DNA from 3 places in the Leisingera sp. ANG-DT genome. Region 3 is predicted to be linked to each of the others. Evidence: riboswitches for the same ligand, from Rfam matches in the RefSeq annotation. Region 3 holds a riboswitch; each other region holds the start of a gene.

What was found. Region 3 has a riboswitch for cobalamin ahead of RA21_RS16750 (DUF4198 domain-containing protein). Riboswitches for the same ligand answer to the same signal wherever they lie in the genome.
Region 1: it holds a riboswitch for cobalamin, as region 3 does, so the genes downstream of both, RA21_RS15615 (ABC transporter substrate-binding protein) here and RA21_RS16750 (DUF4198 domain-containing protein) in region 3, are expected to answer to the same signal.
Region 2: it holds a riboswitch for cobalamin, as region 3 does, so the genes downstream of both, RA21_RS14440 (DUF1636 family protein) here and RA21_RS16750 (DUF4198 domain-containing protein) in region 3, are expected to answer to the same signal.

Annotation. Positions count from the first base shown of each region.
Region 1 covers NZ_JWLE01000020.1:84,323-91,827, reverse strand. Annotated here, with positions in the region: gene RA21_RS15620 (chemotaxis protein CheW) at 1-824, shown strand, start outside; cobalamin riboswitch at 963-1,155, shown strand; gene RA21_RS15615 (ABC transporter substrate-binding protein) at 1,295-2,305, shown strand; gene RA21_RS15610 (FecCD family ABC transporter permease) at 2,302-3,351, shown strand; gene RA21_RS15605 (ABC transporter ATP-binding protein) at 3,348-4,109, shown strand; gene RA21_RS15600 (LysR family transcriptional regulator) at 4,148-5,032, opposite strand; gene RA21_RS15595 (aldehyde dehydrogenase family protein) at 5,137-6,582, shown strand; gene RA21_RS15590 (membrane dipeptidase) at 6,719-7,505, shown strand, end outside.
Region 2 covers NZ_JWLE01000013.1:140,332-147,836, reverse strand. Annotated here, with positions in the region: partial or broken gene RA21_RS14450 (cobaltochelatase subunit CobN) at 1-243, opposite strand, end outside; gene cobW (cobalamin biosynthesis protein CobW) at 435-1,469, opposite strand; gene RA21_RS14440 (DUF1636 family protein) at 1,472-1,882, opposite strand; cobalamin riboswitch at 1,980-2,188, opposite strand; gene cobO (cob(I)yrinic acid a,c-diamide adenosyltransferase) at 2,240-2,875, shown strand; gene glpD (glycerol-3-phosphate dehydrogenase) at 2,962-4,539, opposite strand; gene RA21_RS14425 (DeoR/GlpR family DNA-binding transcription regulator) at 4,532-5,317, opposite strand; gene RA21_RS14420 (DUF1513 domain-containing protein) at 5,456-6,535, opposite strand; gene RA21_RS14415 (imelysin family protein) at 6,551-7,505, opposite strand, start outside.
Region 3 covers NZ_JWLE01000022.1:37,360-44,864, forward strand. Annotated here, with positions in the region: gene RA21_RS16725 (DMT family transporter) at 1-663, shown strand, start outside; gene RA21_RS16730 (energy-coupling factor ABC transporter ATP-binding protein) at 1,199-1,849, opposite strand; gene cbiQ (cobalt ECF transporter T component CbiQ) at 1,836-2,624, opposite strand; gene RA21_RS16740 (cobalt ABC transporter permease) at 2,621-3,205, opposite strand; gene cbiM (cobalt transporter CbiM) at 3,202-3,819, opposite strand; gene RA21_RS16750 (DUF4198 domain-containing protein) at 3,830-4,615, opposite strand; cobalamin riboswitch at 4,759-4,973, opposite strand; cobalamin riboswitch at 5,252-5,460, shown strand; gene RA21_RS16755 (TonB-dependent receptor plug domain-containing protein) at 5,621-7,504, shown strand.

The DNA of each region.
Region 1 (7,505 bases), on a different contig from region 3:
CCGTCATAGATTTCCGCGGATTCATGGGAGATAGTGCAAAATTTGTGCTTGGGGCCACGATCCCCAAGGAGCGCAGAATGCTGATCATCGACACCGCAGAAGGGCCGGTCGGGCTCATGGTCTTTTCCATCGACAGCATCCTGCCCTATTTCGAGGATGAAGTTTTGCCCTTTGCCAAGCTGGCCCTGCCGCGCGGTGATCTTGTGAACGGGTGTCTGCTGGATAAGAACAACCAGATTGTCATGATGCTTGATCCGGCAAAGCTATTGCAGGAGCCAAGTTTTGTGGCTGCGGCCAAAGCCTGCCAGGAGATTTTTCCACCCGAGAAAACGGAAGAAGAGGCCGCTGAACTGGAGGCCCGCGCGGCAAGGCGCACATTTATCAAGTTCACTTTCGAAAAACGGTTCGCGCTCGACACCTCCGAAGTCAGCGAGGTGATCAACCGCCCAATTGACCTGCTCGAACCGCCGTTTTCACTGAGCTTCGTCGAAGGCATCCTGAATTTGCGGGGAGAGCTTATCACCCTGTTCAATCCACGGGTGCTGTATGGGCTGCCGCCCGGGTCCGGCCGCGATCAGAAAGTGCTGATTTTCAAGCATGACGCGCAGAAGTTTGGAATCCTCGTGGACACCGTCGATGAAATAATCATCACGACGGAGAACCGCGTGGCTGAACTGAAGCCCTTGGACCAGCAGAATACCTCCAAGAGCATTGCTGAGGATGTATCCGGGTGCCTGCAGCACAAAACGCCAGACGGCAGGTTCGAGTCGATTTTGATCCTGGATACGAACGCATTGGTGGACCGTTGCTTCAAGGCGGCCTAGAGCGCTCTGCGCCTTCGGATTCTGCAATTAACTGCCGCGGGTCCTGGGTCGATGCCTGCACGGTGCGTGGAGTTGCATGACTAGACCCGAAGAATTCTGCTGACCGACGAAGTTTTTCTTGCCGCAAGAGAAGTGATGCGCTACCCGCGCTTTACCGGTCCCGTAAGGGCTAAGAGGGAATCCGCGGTGCCGCCTGGCGCCAAACGGAACTGCCCCCGCAACTGTAGGCGGCGAGTGCTGTCCCATCGTGTCACTGGGCCTGAAGGGTCCGGGAAGACGGGACAGACAGTGACCCGCCAGTCAGGAGACCTGCCGGTGAAAACCGAAACACACCGGACGGGGTTGTCCGGGGAGGTTGCCGGCTAGATGCGTCGCCCGTTCCTGGCGCCGCAAGAAGGGGAAACCCTCCGCCTTGCTGGTCAATGCCCTTCACCCGTTCTCCGGTCATTGACACATGGAGATCGAAGATCATGTTTCTGCGTTCCGGCCTCATGGGCCTTTCCTTCGTTGCGGCAGCTCAGGCCGCAGCAGCCAGCGAAAACTTTCCGCTGACTATTCAAAACTGCGGTGAAACCGTCACTTTCGAGGCACCGGTTGCGTCCTCCGTGACCGTTGGCCAAGCCGCAACAGAGGTACTTTATGCGCTGGGTCTGGGTGGCAAGGTGCTGGGCACCTCGGTCTGGTTCAACGATGTTCTGCCCGAGTACGCCGCACTGAACGACAAGGTTGAGCGCCTGGCCGACAATGACCCAAGCTTTGAAAGCGTTGTGGCCAAGCGCCCGGGCCTGGTGGCTGCCCAGTATGAGTGGCATATCGGCCCCGAAGGCATCGTCGCCAAGCGCGAGCAGTTTCATGATCTTGGTATCCCGACCTATGTGATGCCCGCGGACTGCGTCGGCAAGGACAACACCACCGGCGGCGACGGCACCCGGACCGAGATGTTCACCACCGACAGCCTCTATCAGGGCATTGAGGAATTGGCGGCGATCTTCGGCGAGGCAGAAAAAGGCGCTGAGCTGGTCGCCGACTACAAGGCTCGTGAGGCCGCGGCTGTGGCCAAGGCGCAAGAGGTTGCGCTGGACGACGCCTCCGCTGTGTTCTGGTTCTCCTCGCCCGAGATGGAAAGCGACCCGTTCGTGGCCGGCCAGAAGGGCGCACCGGGCTACATGATGCAGCAGCTGGGCCTGAAAAACGTCATTGAGACCGACGAGGAATGGCCGACCGTCGGCTGGGAGACCATCGCGAAAGCCAACCCGACGGTGATCGTGATTGCCCGTATGGACCGCCGCCGCTTTGCCGCTGATGACTACGAGAAGAAGCTGGAGTTCCTGCGCAATGACCCGGTCGCCAGCCAGATGGATGCGGTTAAAAACAACCGCATCGTGGTGATGGACGCCCAGGCGATGGATGCCACTATCCGTGCCATCCCGGCGCTGGAAGACCTGGCGGAAGAACTCAGCGCGATCGGCAACGGCGCATGAGTGCAGCCGCCGTACTGGCCTGGCAGGGCATCCGGGGCGCTTGCCTTGCCCTGCCGGTGCTGGCCGCGGCGGTTCTGGCAGGCGCAATGATCGGGGAAACCTCGCTTGCGCCTGACCTTGTCTTGTCCGTTTTGGCCAACAAGCTGGCCGGGGCGGGCCTGCCGGTGGACCCGGTGGATCAGGGCATCATCTGGAGCTACCGGCTGCCGCGGGCGCTGGTGGCTGCAGCCTGCGGGGCGGCGCTGGCGGTTGCGGGTGTAGTGCTGCAGGCCTTGCTGCGCAACGCGCTGGCGGACCCTTACATTCTGGGCATATCGGCCGGTGCCTCGACCGGGGCGGTGGCGGTCACCATTGCAGGTCTTGGCGGCGGCGCCCTGTCACTGTCCTTTGGTGCCTTTAACGGCGCACTGCTGGCGTTTGGCTTTGTCGCCATTCTGGCGCGGGCCGCCGGGGCAGGGGGCAACCGCGCCGCAGCTGCGCAGATCGTGCTGGCGGGCATTGCCGGCTCGCAGCTATTCAATGCGCTGACCGCTTTCATTATCGCCAAGTCCGCCAATGCGGATCAGGCCCGCGGCATCATGTTCTGGCTGATGGGCAACCTCAGCGGCGTGCGCTGGCCGGATGTGTGGCTGGCGGTGCCGCTGGCGCTGGCGGGCTGGATGATCTGCCGCTTTCATGCCCGTGCTCTGGACGCCTTCACCTTTGGCAGCGATTCCGCCGCTTCGCTTGGCATCCCGGTCCGGCGGGTGCAGGTGGTTCTGATCTTCGCCACCGCGCTGATGACCGCGGTGATGGTGTCGATCGTCGGCTCCATCGGCTTTGTCGGCCTGGTGATCCCGCATGCGGCACGGTTCCTGGTAGGCCCCGGCCACCGCAGGCTGATGCCAGCAGCGGCGCTGACTGGCGCCGTGTTCCTGATCGCCGCCGATATCGTCTCCCGCATCATCATCCCCGGCCAGGTGCTTCCCATCGGGGTGGTCACCGCCCTGATCGGGGCGCCGTCCTTTGCGGTGATTCTGGTGCGCGGGCAAAGGACTGCGAGATGAGGATCGAAGCCCGCAACCTGTCTTTCTCAGTGCGCGGCAAAACTCTGCTGCAGGACGTCTCGCTGGCGGTGCAGCCGGGTGAGACGCTGGCGCTGGTGGGCCCGAACGGCTCCGGCAAATCAACCCTGATGCGGCTGCTGTCGGGCCTGGCCAAACCCTCGCATGGCGAAGTGCTGCTGGAGGACCAACCGCTGGCCCGGCTGACCCGCCGGGAGATCGCCCAGCGGATCGCCATTGTCGAACAGCAGGCCGACACGGCTGAGCGCATCACCGCACAGTCCGTCGTCGAGCTGGGCCGCACCCCCTGGCTGTCGGCGCTGAAACCCTGGAGCAGCGACGACACCCAGCTGGTGGACAAGGCGCTGCATACGGTGGAAATGGAGGGCTTCGCGCGCCGCGAATGGGCCACTTTGTCCGGCGGCGAACGGCAACGGCTGCACATTGCCCGCGCCCTTGCGCAACGGCCGGGGCTTCTGCTGCTGGATGAGCCGACAAACCATCTGGACATCCACCACCAGCTGTCCATCCTGAACTGCATCCGGAACCTGCAGGTGACAACCGTGGTGGCCCTGCATGACCTGAACCAGGCCCTGACTTGCGACCGTGTGGCGGTGCTGTCACACGGGCGCCTGGTGGCCTGCGGCGCACCCAGCCAGGCATTGGCTCCGGAAACCGTATCTGAGATTTTCGGCATCCAAGCACGCTGGGTCCAGGATGCCGAAGGCGCGGGTCCCTTTCTGTCCTTCCAATTGACCTGAGACATCAGGGGGACTGGCGCCCAGCCATGCCGGATGTTTCAGCTTAGCTCGCCGGAAAGGTCGCAGGACTGAATGAAGGCGCAGCACTCCTCTGTCAGTGCGGAAAAGCGGGACCGTTCGCGCTGGTACAGGTAAACCTCCCGCTTGTCGGGAAGGTCGGCAATCGGGCGGAAGGCAGTGGCCTCCGGCATGAACCGGGCAACTGTCTGTGGCAGAACCGTGACCCATTTTCCGGTCCGGACCATGGTGATCAGCGAATGGGTGTTGTGGATCGTCACGTCGGCATTACTGCTGGCCTCAACGAAGCGCTCGTTACGGATCAGGCTGCATAGGGCGTTGCGGACAAAGGATGCACCGATCACATCAGCAATGGTAGGGGCAGCCTCCTGCTGGTACAGCGGATGATCGGTGGAACAGACCAAGCCAAAGCGGTCCTCGAACAGAGGCACGGCCCTGACGCCATTCAGCGGATGATAGCCGGAGGCGATGCCGATATCGGCCTTTCCCTCCGCCAGTGCATCCAGCACCTCCTGGGTGTCGGTGTCGCGCAGTTCCACCTTGAGGCCCGGATGCCGTGCCGTCATGTGCTCCAGCACTGCCGGGAAAACCAGTGCCGCAACCGATGGAACCGACACGATCTGCAACAGGCCGTGGGCTGCTTCTGCCGCCAATTCGATGCTTTGCACGGTTTGGTCGAAACGCCGGACCTGCTGCTGGGCCAGTTCAAAAACCTGCGCGCCCAAAGGCGATAGCTGGTTTTTGCGCTCGCCCTCGAACAGCCGTTTGCCCAGATGCTCCTCCATCTGCTTCAGCGTCATTGAAACGGCGGATTGGGTCCGGCCCAGCCGGTTGGCGGCCTCGGACAAGTTGCCGGTCTGGGCCACAGTGCAGAAGGCGCGCAGCATTTCGATTTTCAATGCCATGCTTCAAAAATCCTGAAGTTCTTTACAGTTTATTGAGTTTGACTGATGCTGTTGGTGGAGTCCATCCTGCTGCAAACCTGAAATTCAGCATCTGGGGCTTCTCCGTGACCAAACTGAACCTGATTGCCGGCGAATGGCTGGCGGGCGAAAGCGAAATCGAAAACCGCAACCCTTCGGATCTGAGCGATCTGGTCGGCATGTTTGCCCAGGCCAGCTCCGATCAGCTGGAAGCGACCCTGGATCAGGCGCAGATCGCCCAAGCCGAATGGGCCGCTTACGGCCTGGAGCGCAAGCAGGCGGTACTGATGAACATCGGCAATGAGCTGATGGCCCGCGCCGAGGAACTGGGCACGCTGCTGAGCCGCGAAGAAGGCAAGCCGCTGGCCGAGGGCAAGGGCGAGGTTTACCGCGCCGGCCAGTTCTTCACCTATTACGCCGCCGAATGCCTGCGCCAGATCGGTGAAAACGCCGACTCAGTTCGCCCCGACATCGAAGTGGACGTGCGCCGCGAGGCCGTGGGCGTGGTGGCAATCATCTCCCCCTGGAACTTCCCGACCGCAACCGCGTCTTGGAAAATCGCGCCGGCGCTCTGCTACGGCAACGCAGTGGTGTGGAAACCCGCGAACATCACCCCGGCGTCCGCCGTGGCCCTGACCGAGATCATCGAGCGTCAGGACATCCCCAAGGGCCTGTTCTCGCTGGTGATGGGCTCCGGCCGTTCGATCGGCCAGCGTCTGGTCGAAAGCCCCAAGGTGAACGCCATTTCCTTCACCGGCTCGGTGCCGGTGGGCAAGGGCATCGCTGCTGCCGCGATCCAGAACCTGACCAAGGTGCAGATGGAGATGGGCTCCAAAAACGCGCTGGCCGTGATGGACGACGCCGACCTGGACCTAGCCGTCACCCTGGCGCTGGGCGGCGCCTTTGGTGGCACCGGCCAGAAATGCACCGCTTCCTCCCGGCTCGTGGTCCACGCAGCCGTGCACGACGCCTTTGTTGAAAAACTGGTGGCGGGTGCGCAGGCGATGAAAGTGGGCCACGCGCTGGAAGCGGGCGTGCAGATGGGCCCGGTGGTCAGCGAGCAGCAGCTGAACGAGAACCTGGCCTATGCCGACCTTGGCAAATCCGAAGGTGCGGAGCTGGCATGCGGCGGCCAGCGCCTGGAGATGCCGCACGAGGGTTTCTACATGTCGCCGGGCGTGTTCCTGAACACCACCAACGACATGCGCATCAACCGCGAGGAAATGTTCGCGCCGCTGACCAGCGTTATCAAGGTCGGCAGCTATGACGAGGCGCTGTCGGTGGTGAACGATACCAATTTCGGCCTGACCTCCGGCATCGTCACCCAGTCGCTGGCCCGCGCCACCCATTTCCGCCGCAACGCGCGCACCGGTGTGGTGACCGTCAACCTGCCGACCGCAGGCACCGACTATCACGTGCCCTTCGGCGGCCGTGGCGACAGCTCTTATGGCCCGCGCGAGCAGGGCAAGGCGGCGGCGGAATTCTACACCACCGTTAAGACCGCCTACATCAGCGCCGGCAAGCCGGTCTGAGACTGAAATCCTGGCCGCGCCGAAGACCGGCCTGCCAGTTTGCGGAAGCGCCCGCCCTCCTTGTTTCCCCTGTGGCGGGCGCATCCTGCCCGCCGCCTAGGGCCGGGTGCGCGACTTTGATAACCGAGGTGCTTGAATGACCGGATACCGTATCGACTGCCTGCAATATGCCAACTGGTCCGGGAAAATCTTCCGCCAGCTGCGCGAGGGCGGCGTGGACGCGATCCATGTCACCATTGCCTATCACGAGACCTTCCGCGAGACGGTCCTGAACTTCGAGAAATGGAACCGTTGGTTCGAGCAGTACCCGGATCTGATCATGAAGGGGCAGTGGGCCTCTGACATTGACAAGGCCCGCGAAACCGGCCGCACCGCGGTGTTCTTCGGCTTCCAGAACCCCTCGCCGATGGAGGATGACATCGGCTTGGTCGAGATCCTGCACACGCTCGGAGCCCGCTTCATGCAGCTCACCTACAATAACCAGTCGCTGCTGGCGACCGGCTGTTACGAGGCTGAGGACATGGGGATCACCCGCATGGGCAAGCAGGTGATCAAGGAGATGAACCGGGTCGGCCTGGTCGTGGACATGAGCCACTCCGCCGACCGCTCCACCATCGAAGCGGCGGAGATTTCTACCCGCCCCATCGCCATAACTCATGCCAACCCGCACGAGTGGTCGCCCGCGCTGCGCAACAAGAAGGACGACGTGATCCGCGCGGTGACCGGCCACGGCGGCATGCTGGGCTTCTCGGTCTATCCGCACCATCTGAAAGATAAATCTAACTGCACCTTGCAAAGCTTCTGCGAGATGATCGCACGCACCGCCGAGAAATATGGGGTGGAGCATCTCGGGATCGGCACCGATCTTTGCCAGGACCAGCCCGACAGCATCGTTGAATGGATGCGGGTCGGCCGCTGGACGA
Region 2 (7,505 bases), on a different contig from region 3:
GCCCTTGGCGCCCTCCAGTGTCTGTTCCGCGTAAACGTCGACCGACAGCGGGTGCTTGAGCGCCACAAGGTTGGCGAGGCGCAAGCTGGGCAGCTTGCCGTCCGCACGGTGCCAGCCCGCCGCAAAGGCGCCGAGGTCGCTGTCGGAGAAGGACAGCACCACAAGGTCCGCGGGCGTCTGCCCGAGGTCCTGCGGGGTGTCGGTCTCGTCAAGGCCGTGGCTTTCGCGGAAGACGACGTGCATGGGTCAGGCTCCTTGCCTGAAGGGGCGTATGGAAACGGGGAGGGCAGCGCCCGGCCCGGCGGGGAAGGAAGCGAAGCGCCCGCCCCGTTTTGCCGAAGGCAAACCTTCGGTTTGACGGGGGCGGGACGGGCGCTGCCCGGCCTTCGGCCAGGCGGTGCCGTCAAAAAATTGACGCTTCGCTACCATTGGCTTCAGGCTCCCAGCTCGGCGCGGATGGCCTGTTCGTCGATGTCGTCATGCTCGGCGATGACCACCAGGGCGGTCTTGCGCGGCTGCGCGCCCCAGGGCTGGTCATACTGGGCGCGCAGGCGCTCGCCCACGGCCTGAACCAGCATCCGCATCGGTTTCCCCTCCACCGCGACATAGCCTTTGACGCGCAGGATATTGCGCTCGCGGGCGAGTTTCACGATGGCATTCTGCAGCGCTTCCGGGTCGGAGACTTCGCCCATTTCGACAACGATGCTTTCAAAATCGTCATGCTCGTGGTCGTGGTGGCCGTCGTGGTGGCTGGGGCGGGCCTCCAGATCGTCCTCGGCAGCGGCATTCAGGCCCAGGATGATGCGCGGGTCGATGACGCCTTCGCTCATCGGCAGGATCGGCAGCTTGCGCGGCGCTTCGGCCTCGATCACCGCGCGGGCCTTCTCGACGCCTGCGTCGCCGGCCAGGTCGGCCTTGGACAGAAGCACGATGTCGGCGCAGGAGATCTGGTCCTCGAACACCTCAGACAGCGGGGTTTCGTGGTCGATGCTGTCGTCCGCCTCGCGCTGGGCCTGCACGGCGTCCAGGTCAGGGGCGAACTGGCCCTTTGCAACGGCCTCGGCATCGGCCAGCGCAATCACGCCGTCCACGGTGATACGGGAGCGGATGGCGGGCCAGTCGAAGGCCTTGAGCAGCGGCTTGGGCAGCGCCAGACCGGAGGTCTCGATCACGATGTGATCGGGCTTTTCCGGCAGGTCCATCAGTTGTTCGATGGTGGGGATGAAGTCATCCGCCACGGTGCAGCAGATGCAGCCGTTGGCCAGCTCCATGATGTTCTCCGCCGGGCAATTTTCATCGGCGCAGGATTTCAGGATGTCGCCGTCCACACCGGCGGTGCCGAATTCATTGACCACAACCGCCAGGCGCTTGCCCTGCGGGTTCTGCATCAGGTGGCGGATCAGCGTGGTCTTGCCCGCACCGAGGAAGCCGGTGATGACGGTGACGGGGATCTTGTTGAGGTCGCTCATGATTACTCCTCGGAGAAGAACTTGGCCGGCGGGATGCGGGCAACAGATTGCTTGCGGAAGGTCTGCGGGCGCTCGCGCCAGGGCACGACGCCGTCGGCGGTAGCGGCGTAAGCCGCGGCGCCTTCCAGAATTTCAGGGACATGCTGGTCCGGGTCGAGGTCGCCGTAGACATAGGTCCAGCGTTCTTCGCCGCCGACCAAGGCCACGGCGCAGCCGCGCTTGCAGGAGGACAGGCATTCGACGCCGCGCAGGCGAACGCCTTCGGGCATTCCGGCTTCTTCCAGGGCTGTGTGAAGGATGGCGCCGGGGCGGGCGGCCTCCGGGTCGGCGCCCTCGCGGCGGCAGGTGAGGCAAACGGTCAGCGTGACCGGTCCCTGGGTGCTGGCAGTCTTGCCTGCCATATCGTCAGCCATCAGCGCGTCTCCTGTCGCGGCAGGGCGTGCGGGATGGCCAGAAAGGAACTGTGTCGTGCCAGTCCCTCACCCGGTCGCAGAACACCCCGTCTGCCCGTTGATCTCTCTCTCGCTGGCAGGTCTCCCGGCTTGCGGATGCCAAGGCGCTCAGGCCTTGCCGGCCATCCTGCCTTCCCGGGACGTATTCCCAGTGGCATGGCGGCCTCATCCGGTCACGGTCGCGGGGGCGGCTGTGCTTGAGCTCTTGCGAGCCTTCACATTCCCTCTTCGCCTGTTTTCACAGGAACCAGCTGAACCCCCTTGCGCTATGGCGGGCTTCTTTGTCAAGACATGGGGTCAAACAGCTGGAGAGCCCCCATGAGCGAAAAGTCCGAAACCGGCATTTCAGAAGAAGAAGCCGCCCGTCACGCGTCCAAAATGGCCAAGAAGAAGGCGGCGCGCGACCGGATGATGAAGACCAAGGAGGGCGAGAAGGGCCTGATCATCGTTCACACCGGGCCGGGCAAGGGCAAATCTTCCTCGGGCTTCGGCATGATCATGCGCTGCATTGCGCATGGGATGCCGTCCGCCGTGGTGCAGTTCATCAAGGGGGCCTGGCAGACCGGCGAGCGGACCCTGATCGAGGAGAACTTCAGCGATCTCTGCCAGTTCTATGCGATGGGCGAGGGCTTTACCTGGGAAACCCAGGACAAGGCGCGCGACATTGCCGCCGCGCAGAAGGGCTGGGAGAAGGCCAAGGAGATGATCCTGGACGAGCGCATTACCATGGTGCTGCTGGATGAGATCAACATCGCGCTGCGCTATGAGTACCTGGATCTGGAGGAGGTGCTGGAGTTCCTGGTCGAGCAGAAGCCGCCGATGACCCATGTGGTGCTGACCGGCAGGAACGCCAAGGAGGAGCTGATCGAGATCGCCGATCTGGTGACCGAGATGGGCCAGATCAAACACCCGTTCCGCGCCGGCGTGAAAGCGCAAAAGGGCGTGGAGTTTTAAGAAGCTCACAAAGGTCTTTCGCCTGGCCGAAGGCCGGGCAGCGCCCGTCCCGCCCCAGTGGGACGGGACGGGCGCTGCCCTTCGCGTTATGCTGCGAGCGTTTGTGCCTTGCCTTGAATATAGGCATCCACCGCGGCGCGCTGGGCTTCATCCAGCCGCAGTCCCAGCTTGGTGCGCCGCCACAGGTAGTCGTCTCCGGTCCGTACCCATTCGCGGGCAATTGCCCAGTCCAGTTCCCGCGCGGTGATCGTCGCCCCGAAGTCCTGCCCCATATCAGCCGCGGATTTGGCCTCGCCCAGAACCGCCCAGGCCTCGGTGCCATAGGCGCGGATCAGGCGGCGGGTCCAATAGGGCGTCAGGAACGGGTAATCCACCGCCAGTTTGCCGCGCAGCTTTTCCGCATCCGCCACCGCAAAATCGCCGCCGGGCAGGGCCACGCCTGCGGTCCAGTCCGCGGGCAGTTGCGGGAACACTTTGCCGATCTTGGCTAGCGCCGCCTCCGCCAGTTTGCGGTAGGTAGTGATTTTGCCGCCGAAGACATTCAAGAGGGGCGCCTGTGCCTGATCCAGTGTCAGCACATATTCGCGGGTCGCCGCGGTGGCAGAGCTGGCGCCGTCGTCATAAAGCGGGCGCACGCCGGAATAGGTCCAGACAATATCCTCGCGCTTGAGCGGCTGATTGAAATATCCTGATGCAAAATCAATCAGGTAGTCCTGCTCCTCTGCGGTGCATTCCGGCGCGGTGTCCGGATCGGAGTGGTCGCTGTCCGTTGTGCCGATGAGGGTGAAGTCTTCCTCATAGGGAATGGCAAAGATGATCCGCCCGTCGGTTCCCTGGAAGAAGTAGCAGCGCCCGTGGTCAAACAGTTTCGGCACCACGATATGGCTGCCGCGCACCAGGCGGATGTTCTCGCGGCTGTTCTGGCCCAGCTTCTGATGCAGCACATCGGCGACCCAGGGCCCGCCCGCGTTAATCAGCATTTTCGCGCGGCGCTGATGGGTTTCGCCGCTGGCCTGATCCTGCAGGGTGATCACCCAGTGGTCCGCATGGCGTTCAGCGGCCAGCACCTTGGTCCGGGTCAGGATCTCGGCGCCGCGGGCCTGGGCGTCGCGGGCGTTCAGGACGACCAGGCGGGCGTCCTCGATCCAGCAGTCGGAATATTCAAAGGCGGTCTTGAACTTGTCCCTGAGCGGTCTGCCCGCCGGGTCGGCCTCCAGATCCAGCTTCGCGGTGCCGGGCAGGATGCCGCGCTTGCCAAGCGAGTCGTAGAGGAACAGCCCCAGCCGGATCAGCCAGGCCGGGCGGCGGCCCTTCATCCAGGGCATGAAAGTGGTGAGCAGCTTGGACGTCGGCGTCTCGCTGTCGAACCGCATGTCCTTGTGGAACGGCAGCACGAACCGCATCGGCCAGGAGATATGCGGCATCGCATTCAGCAGCACCTCGCGCTCAATCAGCGCTTCGCGCACCAGGCGGAACTCAAAATATTCGAGATAGCGCAAGCCGCCGTGGAACAGCTTGGTTGAGGCAGAGGAGGTGGCCGAGGCCAGGTCGTTCATCTCTGCCAGCGTCACCGACAAGCCGCGTCCGGCGGCGTCGCGGGCGATGCCGCAGCCGTTGATGCCGCCGCCGATGATGAAAAGGTCTGTTACAGGCGTGTCAGTCATTTTCGCTGCTTTCGTTTTGTCCTGCGGTCAGGATGCGGGTGCCGGCGGCCTGCGCGGCCTCGGTAAATTCTGCGGGAACCGGGCGGTCGGTGATCACCACGTCGAGATCGGAGAGGTCGCAGATCCGCACCGGGGCGGAGCGGGCGAACTTGCTGCCGTCGCAGACCAGCACCTTCTGCCGTGCGTTTTTCAGGATTGCGCGGGCGACAGATACCTCGCGGGCATCGTGATCCATCACCGCGCCGTCGGCATCCAAAGCTGAGGCGCCAATAACCGCGAAATCCACCTTGTAGCGGGAGAAAAAGTCCACAGCATCTTGGCCCACGATGGCACCGTCACTTTGCCGCACGGTGCCGCCGGCCAGGATCAGCTCTTTGGCCTGACCACCCATCATCATGTTGATAATGTTTATATTGTTGGACATGACCGTCAGGCCGCTGTGGCCGGACAGGGCGCGGGCCACCTGTTCGGTGGAGGTGCCGATGTTGAGCGAAAGCGAGCAGTTGTCGGGGATCAGCTCTGCCGCCAGGGCGGCCATCGCCAGCTTGTTGCCGGCGTTCAGCTTGCGCCGGTCCTCGTACCCTTGGCTGGCGGCGGAGCTGACGCGGACGGCACCGCCGTGCACGCGGGACAGCGCGCCGCGCGCCGACAGGTCGCGCAGATCGGCGCGCACGGTCTGCAAGGACACGCCAAAGCGTTGCGAGAGATCCTCAACCTCGACCCGGTCCTGACGGTTCAGCAGAGAGATGATTTCGTTCTGACGGCTTGCGGCATCCATTTGCTTTCCTTTCGCTGCGATTCTGTAGCGTATCACGCGCGAAGAGTCATCATCCGTTTTCGTATTACTTTCGGAGGATTTGAAAACGAAAAGGCGCGCCGTGGCGGGCGCGCCTGTGAAGCACCGGGAAACTTTGCTTCAGATCAGCGGGATCAGGTGGTTGTCCCAGGCCAATTCCGCGTGGTGCACCTCATCCCGGCCGCTATCCGAAACCGCATAGAACTGGCCAGTGCCGGTGCTGGCCGTAAAGCCTTCGGCGGAGGCGGCCAGACCGCAGACATCTGCCATCTTGTGCACTGCCAGCAGCGCGCCGCTCACTGTGTTCATCACTTGCAGCACCCCGCCGCGCGGTGAGGTGACGCCGATCCGGCTGCCGTCGGCGCAGAAGGCGATGGAGCCGCCGTAGCCCCGCATGTTCAGCACCCGCGCGTCGTCCTCCGCCAGCAAACGCGGCACGCCTCCGGGGGTGTGCAGGCCGGCGGTGGGGACTTGTTCGCCCAGATCACCCTGCCATTGCATGGCGAAACCAATGGTGCCGTCCGCCCGCACCGCCAGGTGGCGGATCGAATTGAGACGCAGCTCTGGCGGCAGTTCCATCTGTTCCTGCAGCACGCCGTCCAGGCTCAGGTAGCTGAGGTTGGGGCGCATGTCAGGCAGGTTCAGCTTGGCGCGGCCGCTGTCGGGGTGGGTCTCGATGCCACCGTTTGCCACCACCAGCCCGGGCGCATCGCGGCGCAAAGCCATGTCATGCGGGCCAATGCCGCCGGAGGAGAACGCGGTAACGCGGCGGTAGCCGTCTGCAGCATCCCAGACGCCGATCAAACCGCGGGCGTTCTCATAGTCGTTTTCAGTGGTGAACAGGCGGCTGCCGTTCGGGGAAAACACCCCATGGCCGTAGAAATGATGCCCAGCGGGCGGCTCCAGCCGGGCCAGCGCGGCACCGGTGCGGCAGTCGATCACATCGGCAAAGCGGCCCGGGCGGCGGGCAAAGGCAACGGCTTCCGGCCGCACGGGATGCGCGGCAGCTGCATGGCCGCGGTCCGGCAGTGGGTGGCGGAACAGGATCTGTCCTGTCCCGGTAAGGCCCGCCAGCAGGAAGGCGCCGCTGGCATCCTTGCCAGCCGACAGGAAGGCCGGGCTGCCGGCGCTGGCCCAACTGGCCTGCGGTGTGAGGGCGGAGGCCATCAGGCCTGCCAGAAATCCGCGGCGGGAGGTCATGCGGGGTCCTTTCCGTCAGTCGCCGTCGAGCGCGTTGAATCCTGCCGCGACGCCCAGCGACGGGCCAAGGCGTTCAGAAACAAACGCGCGGAGGTCTTTCACTTGCTGGCGCAGCGCCTCGATCCGGATGCGGACGGTTGGGTCGGCAACTCCGGCAAAGACCGGATCATCCAGCGCTTCGGCGCGGCTGCGGACCTTGCCGAAACCCTTTGCGAGGTCCGCCTTCAACCCGGCCTCATCCCGTGCCAGAGCCAGCGCCAGCGGCTCCATCGCGTTCAGCGACACCAGAACATGCCGCAGGCTGCGCCCGGAGCGGCGGGCCTCGGCGCGGTTGGGGCGGGGCTTGTCAAAGCTGCCCAGCGGGCGGCCCAGCCGCATGTCGTCCAGCACCTGCAAACCGGTTGTCAGCGCCTTCAGCAGCTCCTGGGTGATTTCATCCTCGCTGCGGTAGCGGCTGGCCGGTGCGCGCATTTCGCCTGCGTAGTTTTCTGCCCAGTCCCGGCTGATGGCCTGCGCAGTGGCGGCAATGTCCGTGCTGATGGCGCGGGTCAGGGTGCAGCGGTAGTCCGCGCTGCCGGCGGAGGAGAGGTCCGGGTCATACAGGAGGTATTCCAGCGCATAGAAACCGCGGGCGGCGATGGAATAGCTGGAAAATGCGGCGGGGTCGGTGATGCCGGGGTCCTCGCTGCGGATCAGACCGGCCAGCGCTTTGGGCGTCTTACTGCGGCTGTCGGGCCAGTAGGCCAGCGCAAAGGCGCGGCTGTCCGTTTCCGTCGGCCCAAAACGGTAGTGGCTGGCGGCGATCCAGGCGTCGAAGGTCTCGCCATAGGCTGAGCGCAGGGCTTCGGATTGCGGGTTGCAGTCGGCCTTGGCTGCGTCCGCCAGCGCTGCCGTGTCCATTGCCAGCTCCTCAAACGCCGGGAGGATCAGCTGATCGGTGATGCTGCTGGACAAGTCGGAGGCCGCAGCG
Region 3 (7,505 bases):
TTCGCCTCATTTGCTTCGCTAAAATACCTGCCGCTCGCCCATGCGTCGATCATAGGCTATCTGGCCCCGGTCCTGGCAGTGGTTCTGGCGCGATTCTTATTGGGTGAACAAGTGAACGGGATGCGCTGGTTTGCCGTTGTCCTGGGGTTCCTGGGAATGCTCGTTCTAGTGCTGCCTGGCTTGACTGCTGCGACACCGGATCAACCCTATTTGATCGGAGCAGGCCTGGCCTTCGCCATGGCGATCTTCACGGCCGGTGCCAAAATTCAGATCCGCAGCCTTGCTCAAACGGAAAACGCCGGAGCCATAGCCTTCTACTTTGCACTGACCTGTGCAGTGGCTGGGGGAGTTTCTGTGTTTTGGGGCTGGGTCCAGCCTGACTTTCTGCAGCTGGTCTACCTCTGCGGTGCAGGAATTGCAGGTGGCATTGCCCATATCATGATGACCCTTGCTCTGCAGCACAGCGAAATCTCAAAACTCGCACCATTCGAGTATCTGTCGCTGATTTTTGCCGTTTTAGCGGATTTCATGCTGTTCCGGCTTGTCCCAGACGGTGCTTTCTACCTTTCGACGCTGATGATCCTGGCCGCGATGTGGGCGATTACATTCAAAGACCGTGCAAAAGGAAGATCACCTGGACGGGAGCCAAGCAAACAAATGTAGGCTAGTTGCCTCACAACATAGTCTTTCATTGGAAATACCATAAACGACGGCTTTTTGCTGATCACGAAGTATGAAAATGGCGCAGGCGGCGAGCCAACTTTTGACCGCAAAGGGGCTCTCTTTTGCTGACTGCTCACGCGGCGAATCCGATGGCTCTGAGGCAACAGAAGCGGCCACCCAGAGTTACGGCCAAGTCCTTGAAATCGTGCGACCTGGAACGGTGACCAGACGTTCCCGTATCGGCAGCAGATGTTCGTGTGGCAGACGGCGAAATTTGACTGTGAGCCCAACTTGCTCATTGGCATTTCTCGCTGCGCGCGCTTGCTGCACACTGGATATCGCAGATGCAGAAAATTGCGCGCTGCCCCGCGGCGTTCAACGCGGCCATTGATCGGCGTTGCAGCATAGGTTGATCAGAGACGGATCAGGGACCGGACTTTGCGGATATTGGCCGCATTCGCAGCATGGCTAACCAGGAGCGGCGGTTTTTTAGCAGGAAGCGTGTGTGCTAAAGCCCTGTTCAGCCAAAAAACCGCTATACCCTTGTAAGTGTCCGCTCCATCAGGTGATACCCTGTTGGAGCAATCTGTTCACGGAACTCAGGATCATGGCTGACCAGCAGAACCGCCTGGTCAAGCTCTTTCAGAATCTCAGCCAGCCGTGCATAATTTTCTGGATCCAGCGCGTTGGTCGGCTCATCGAGTATGAGCACTTCCGGTTCCATTGCCAGAACCGTGGCCAGCGTCACCAGCCGTTTCTCACCGCCCGACAGCTTGTGGGTGACCCGGTCACGCAGGTGCATCAGCCGCAGGCGTGACAGTATTGCATCAACCACCGCCAGGGCTTCCTGCTTGGACTTGCCTAGGTTCAGCGGGCCGAAGGCGACATCTTCGGCCACAGTCGGGCAGAACAGCTGGTCATCGGCGTCCTGGAAAACGAACCCCACACGGCGGCGCACTTCGTGAAAGTCCGGTTCGCTGTTGCAAGGTTTTCCGAATGCTGTGACAGAACCGCTATCGGGTGCAATCAATCCCATGATGATTTTTAGGAGCGTGGATTTCCCTGCTCCATTTGGTCCGACAATCGACAGCCGTTCTCCCGCATTGAGCTTCATCGAGGCGCCTTCCAGCACCGGATCAAGCCCAGGGTAGGCAAAATGAATATCATTCAGATCAAGAAGCGGCATAAAAGGCCTCTGCCCAGATCAGGGCGGCAAGGGCGGCGGTAAGTGCCGCGGCAAACAACAGGTCCGCCCTGCGCAGGCGGAAGTCTTCCAGGAGGATGATACGGCCGGAGAAGCCCCGGCATTTCATCGCCGCCAGAATGCGTTCCGACCGTTCAATGGCGCGCACCAGCATCATCCCCACCAGATAGCCGTAGCTGCGGTAGGTGTGCCAGTTGGTGCCGGGGCGGAAGCCGCGCAGCTTCATCGAGGTGCTCAGGCGCTGGTATTCCTCGCGCAGGACATCGATGTAGCGGATAGTGAACATCATCAGATGCACCAGCCGCTCCGGCGTCTTGAGGGCAAAGAGAGCATGTCCCATCGTCACGGGCTCCATGGACCCGACCAGCGTCATGACCGCCAGGATGACGGCGTTTGCGGTCAGGGCAATCTCGGCCGCGCGCCGCAGGCCTTCCCAGCTCGCCTCCAGCCCCCAAACAGAAAGGACTGGGGTGCCCGGAACAGTGAACGGCAGCAGCACCAGCATGAAGATGATGAAACTGTCCATCATCGCCATCCGCTTCAGCGTCTTCCGGGGCGGCAGCCCGGAGAAAGCCAGTAGCCACATCGACAGGCCAAGCGCAGCTGACAGCACCCAAAGGTTGCTAATGGAGACCACCACAACGGCATAGACCGCGGTCATTACGATGCGCATCCGCGGGTCAAGCGCGGTGACCTTGGCGCGGAAGGCACCGATGCCACTGAGCGGCCTTTCGGCGCCTGTCAGGACATAGGTCATGCTTTGCCACCGATTCTGCGCCGCGCAGCGATGTAAAAGCCCAGACCAAAAAGACCAAAGATGTAGCCGATGCCGCCAAGAACAGACTGAAAATCGGACTTGTTCTTAAACGCGGTAAGCTCCTGCCGAAGCGGGCGCAATTCATTGCGCATCATGGTGGCAAGCTCAGCGCGGGCCTGATCGGACAAACCGGCAGACCTGGAGGCCGAAGTGACGTCTGCGGTGCTAGTCGCCGCAAGCGCTGCCATGCTTGGGCTTTGGCCCATGATCTGTGCGACCTCTGCGGCGTCCATGATCACTTCGGCAACATGGCCGGCACCAAGGTCGCCGCGGAAGATATGCGTCACCGGTTCTGACGGGGTGAACAGGAAGAAGCCGTCAGCGTCGGTCCTGGTTTCACCCAGTTTGCCGCCAGCCTCGTCAAAGACCTCGATCAGCAAGTCCGCAGCCATATCACCATTGGAAAAGCCGACCTCGCCCTCAATGTCCGATCCAGATGGAAACACCGAGGAAATCACATTGTGCGCCAATGCCGGCAGCGGTGCCAGCAGGGCAAGGATCAGCACGCAGGAGCGGATCATGCCAGGCTTCCTTTCGTGTCAACAAACAGTTCGGGCTTCACCCGCCGGGCCAGGAAAATGGCGGCGCCGGACAACAGCGCCTCGATCAGCATCACTGGGATATGGGAAAAGAACACAAGCTTGGCGGCAAGGATGAACTCATCACCGGACAGCATCAGCGATACTGCGACTGCGAGGGTTGTGAAGGCAATTGCTGCACCGCCGCCAATGCCGCCCCAGATAGCCCCCTGCAGCGGCGAGCCGCGCGCCACCAGCGGCCGGAACATCAGGCCGACCAGAACAGCGGGCAGGGCAATATTCACGGCGTTCACGCCCAACACGGTCAGCCCGCCGAAGCCGAAGAAGACCGCCTGCAGGAGAAGCCCGACAAACAAAGCCGGGAACGCGGCCCAGCCCAGCACCAGCCCGGCAAGGCCATTTAGGATCAGGTGAACCGAACTGGGCCCGATCGGGACATGGATCAGGGAGGCCACAAAGAAACTGGCCGACAGAACACCCGCCGCGGGAATCCGCTCCAGCGGCAGGTTGCGCAGACCCATGGCAATACCGCCGACGGCGGCAACCGCGCCGCCGATCACAACCGGGTTCGACAGTGCGCCGTCTACGATATGCATCGGTCTACTTTCACTTCAGCTCTTCTGCGTGGATCCACAGAACAGCATCCTGGCTGAGTTCCTTGCCGTCGTGCTCGGTCGCCGGACCGGACCCGAGTGCCGCAAAGCCCCAGTAGCCTGCTTTCGGAATGCCAAAGGAAAAAACGCCGTTCTGGTCGGCGATGGCAACAATTGCGCCGCCCGGCATCTCACCCACGGTGGGATCAGTGGTTGAGAATTTTTCCAGATCCGGCTCCGACGCCATGAACTCGACTTCGATCTCGGCACCCGGAACCGGCTTGCCGTCCGCCAGAACCTGACCGGAAAAGGTGGAGCCTACGATGACGTTATAGGGCTTGTTCAGCGGCAGGATCTCGGTCGCCAGGCCAGCCGGCTGGTCCCAGTCTGTGGGCAGCGTGTTGCGGTTCAGCACGACCTTGGAGATCTGCTGGATATAGATGTCTTCACTTTCCTCGTAGTAAGGCGAAGGGACCGTCACCACGACATAGTCGCCGGACCGCTTGACCGGGACCGAGGCCTTGTAAGCCGAAGCTTCGTTTTCAGCCCCTTTGAAGGTGGCGGGTTCCAGGCGGTCCGACAGGTCGGTCTTTTCACCTTTGTGGATCATGAAAAACTCTTCCGGCTTGCCCATGTCCATCGCATGGCCGTTGGCCATCGGGTGCCAGAACACCAGGCCCATCGGCACGTCGCCGGGCTTTTCGATCAGCGCTTGTTCAGTGTAGTTCAGCTGGAAATGCGCCGAAGCGGTAACCGGCAGGGAAACGGCCAGAGCAGCGGCCAGGTAGTTCAGTTTCATTTCGTCCTCATTCGACGATACAGGCGCACCTGCAATCAGGAATGAACAACGGGGAGTAGCGGCACGGAAACGCCTGAACGGCACACGCGCCAGACGCGCACCCCGGCGTCCGGTGGAAAAGGGCAGTAACCCCGCAAGCGGAGCCTCAGTCCCCGTGTCCGGCAGGTCTCCTGACTCGCGGGTCCTGGCTCGGCTGGCCTTCCCGGGGATGTTCCCAGTGGCGTATTCAGCGTCACTCACCGCTCACAGTTGCGGGGGCAGTCACGGATTTGGTCCCTTTTGGGTACGCCGCACCGTGTTCCCTATTTCTTCCGCTGCGCATTGAAACACTCGCGGAACCGGTCACCTTGGCTGAATGGCAAACCGGAATTTCTGAGTCAAGAGAATCATGTTCTGTTCACTTGGCCGTCCGGTGCCGATGGTTTTTCTCCTGCAGTGCTGCAGGGATCAATAGGCAGGCATGTTCCTATCAGAGGAACGGGGAAACACCGCTGCCTTTCGAAGTTTTTTGTATGCGTAATCAATCATCGTCACTTGAAAAATTGGAAAGGCAAATTCGGCGATATGGATGCCAGCCCAAGGCCATTTCTACTCAGGTTGCGAATTCTCCCGCTTGACAGAATAAGTTCAGTTTGCCTAAGTCCCGACCATTCTGGTCCGGCTGGGAGACCACCCGGTTAAAAGGGAACACGGTGAGGTGTAGCCAACAGGCGCCGAATCCGTGACTGCCCCCGCAACTGTGAGCGGAGAGCAATGCTGCGGTATGCCACTGCCCCAAGGGGCGGGAAGGCGCAGCAAAGCCTCGACCCGCAAGTCAGGAGACCTGCCAGGATGATCACCCTATCGCGGTGCGGGGCGCGCCGAAGATAACGGACCTTCCGTAGTGGTGGCAGTTTTCACCGTCTGCGGGGGCATTGCCTTCCAAAGACCAAAATTATGAACATGCTGCCAGGTATGGGCAGCCGCTTGGCCTGTGCTTGCTGCGTGGGCCGGGAGGAATGGAATATGCGCAAGGCAAGCCTGTCCCTGGCCGCCGCCCTGGCCGCCGCCCCTGTAATCGCAACCGCTCAGGATGAAGAAGTCACCGATCTGGGGGAGATCATCGTCTCCGGCGGCTTCACGCCGGTCGAGGCCCAAAAATACGGCCGCTCAGTCTCAGTCCTGACCAGCGAAGAAATCGAAGATCGCGGTATCACCACCGTCCGGGACGCGCTGCGTTCGGTCCCCGGCCTGATGGTGAACGGCTCCGGCGACAGTTTTACCCAGGTCCGCATCCGCGGTGCCGAAGCCAATCACACGCTGATCCTGATCGACGGCGTCGAAGCCTCGGGCGGTGACAGCGAGTACATTCTGTCCGGCCTGGACACTGCCAATATCGAGCGGATCGAAGTCCTGCGCGGCCCGCAGTCGGTGTTCTACGGCTCCAACGCCTCCGCCGGTGTGATCAACATCATCACCAAGTCCGGCGGCATCGGCACGGAATACGGCGGCAGCGCGGAAGCGGGGTCCGACGGCTACCGGGCCTCGGCCCGAGTTTCGTCGCGGACCGAGCGCGGCGGTATCGCCTTCAGCTTCGCCCATGACAATGACGACGGCTATGACACCTCGGGCGATGGCGGTGAAGAAGACGGCATCCGCCGCAATACACTGCAATTGAAAGGCGACTACCTGGTCACCGACCGGCTGAAACTTGGCTTCAACTTCCGCACGTCGGATGAACGCTATGACAGCGACCGCACCTCCTTCACCGCAACGGATGCGGCTAGCTATGTCGTGGATGATCCGACGCAATTCAGTGACCGGGATGAGCAACTGGCGCAAGTCTATGCTGAACTGGACACATTGGGCGGCCGCCTGAAACACCGCCTGTCAATCGAACGCACTGACTTTGACCGGTCCTTCAATGGCGGCACCCCGACCGAGACCAAAACGGAAGCAGCAAAGTACCTGCTGAGCTTCGGCCTGGACGGGCAGTTAGCGGATCAAGCAGACCACCTTCTTAACGCGATGCTGGAATGGGAAAAGGACTCCAGCAGTTCCAACCCGGCCTTTGCGCGCGAAACCAATTCGATTGCCCTGGAATACCGCGGCAGCTTTGCCAACGGCCTGGACCTGCAGCTCGGGGTGCGCCACGACAACAACAGCGTATTCGAAGACGCCACCAGCTGGACCGCCAGTGCTTCTTACACTTTAGCAGACAGCGGTGTGCGCCTGCACAGCTCGGCTGGAACCGGTGTTGTGAACCCCTCTTACTTTGAGCTGTTTGCCAACAGCACATTCGGCTCCACCACCTATCTCGGCAATCCGAACTTGCAGCCGGAGGAAAATCGCAGCTTCGATTTCGGAATTGAGGTGCCGTTCCTTCAAGGGCGCGGCCTGGTTGATGTGACCTATTTCGACGAGACGCTGACAGGCGAGATCGAGAGCTACATGGTGAACGCAACCACGTTCTCCTACCGCAACCAAGCCGGTGACAGTGATCGCAAGGGTGTTGAGCTGGCAGCAAGCCTGGAAGCCAGCGAATACCTCGATCTGCGTCTGTCCTACACCTATCTGGACGCCACCAACCCCGATGGCTCGGTCGAGATCCGCCGCCCGGAGCACGAGCTTCTGCTGAGTGCCACACTGGATACTTTCAATGGCCGCGGCTCTGTCACCGCGGACATCCGGCATGTGGCAGGCAATTGGGACAGCCAGTTCTTTGGCTCGTTTGCCACCGCTGAGCTGCCGGATTACACAACCTTTGATGTGGCTGCTCAGTATGAGCTGACGGATAACGTGGTGCTGACTGGGCGCGTCACCAACCTGTTCGACGAGGACTACGCCGACGTCTGGGGCTACGCCAAGCGCGGCCGCGCCGCCTATATCGGCGTGCGGGCCTCGTTCTGAC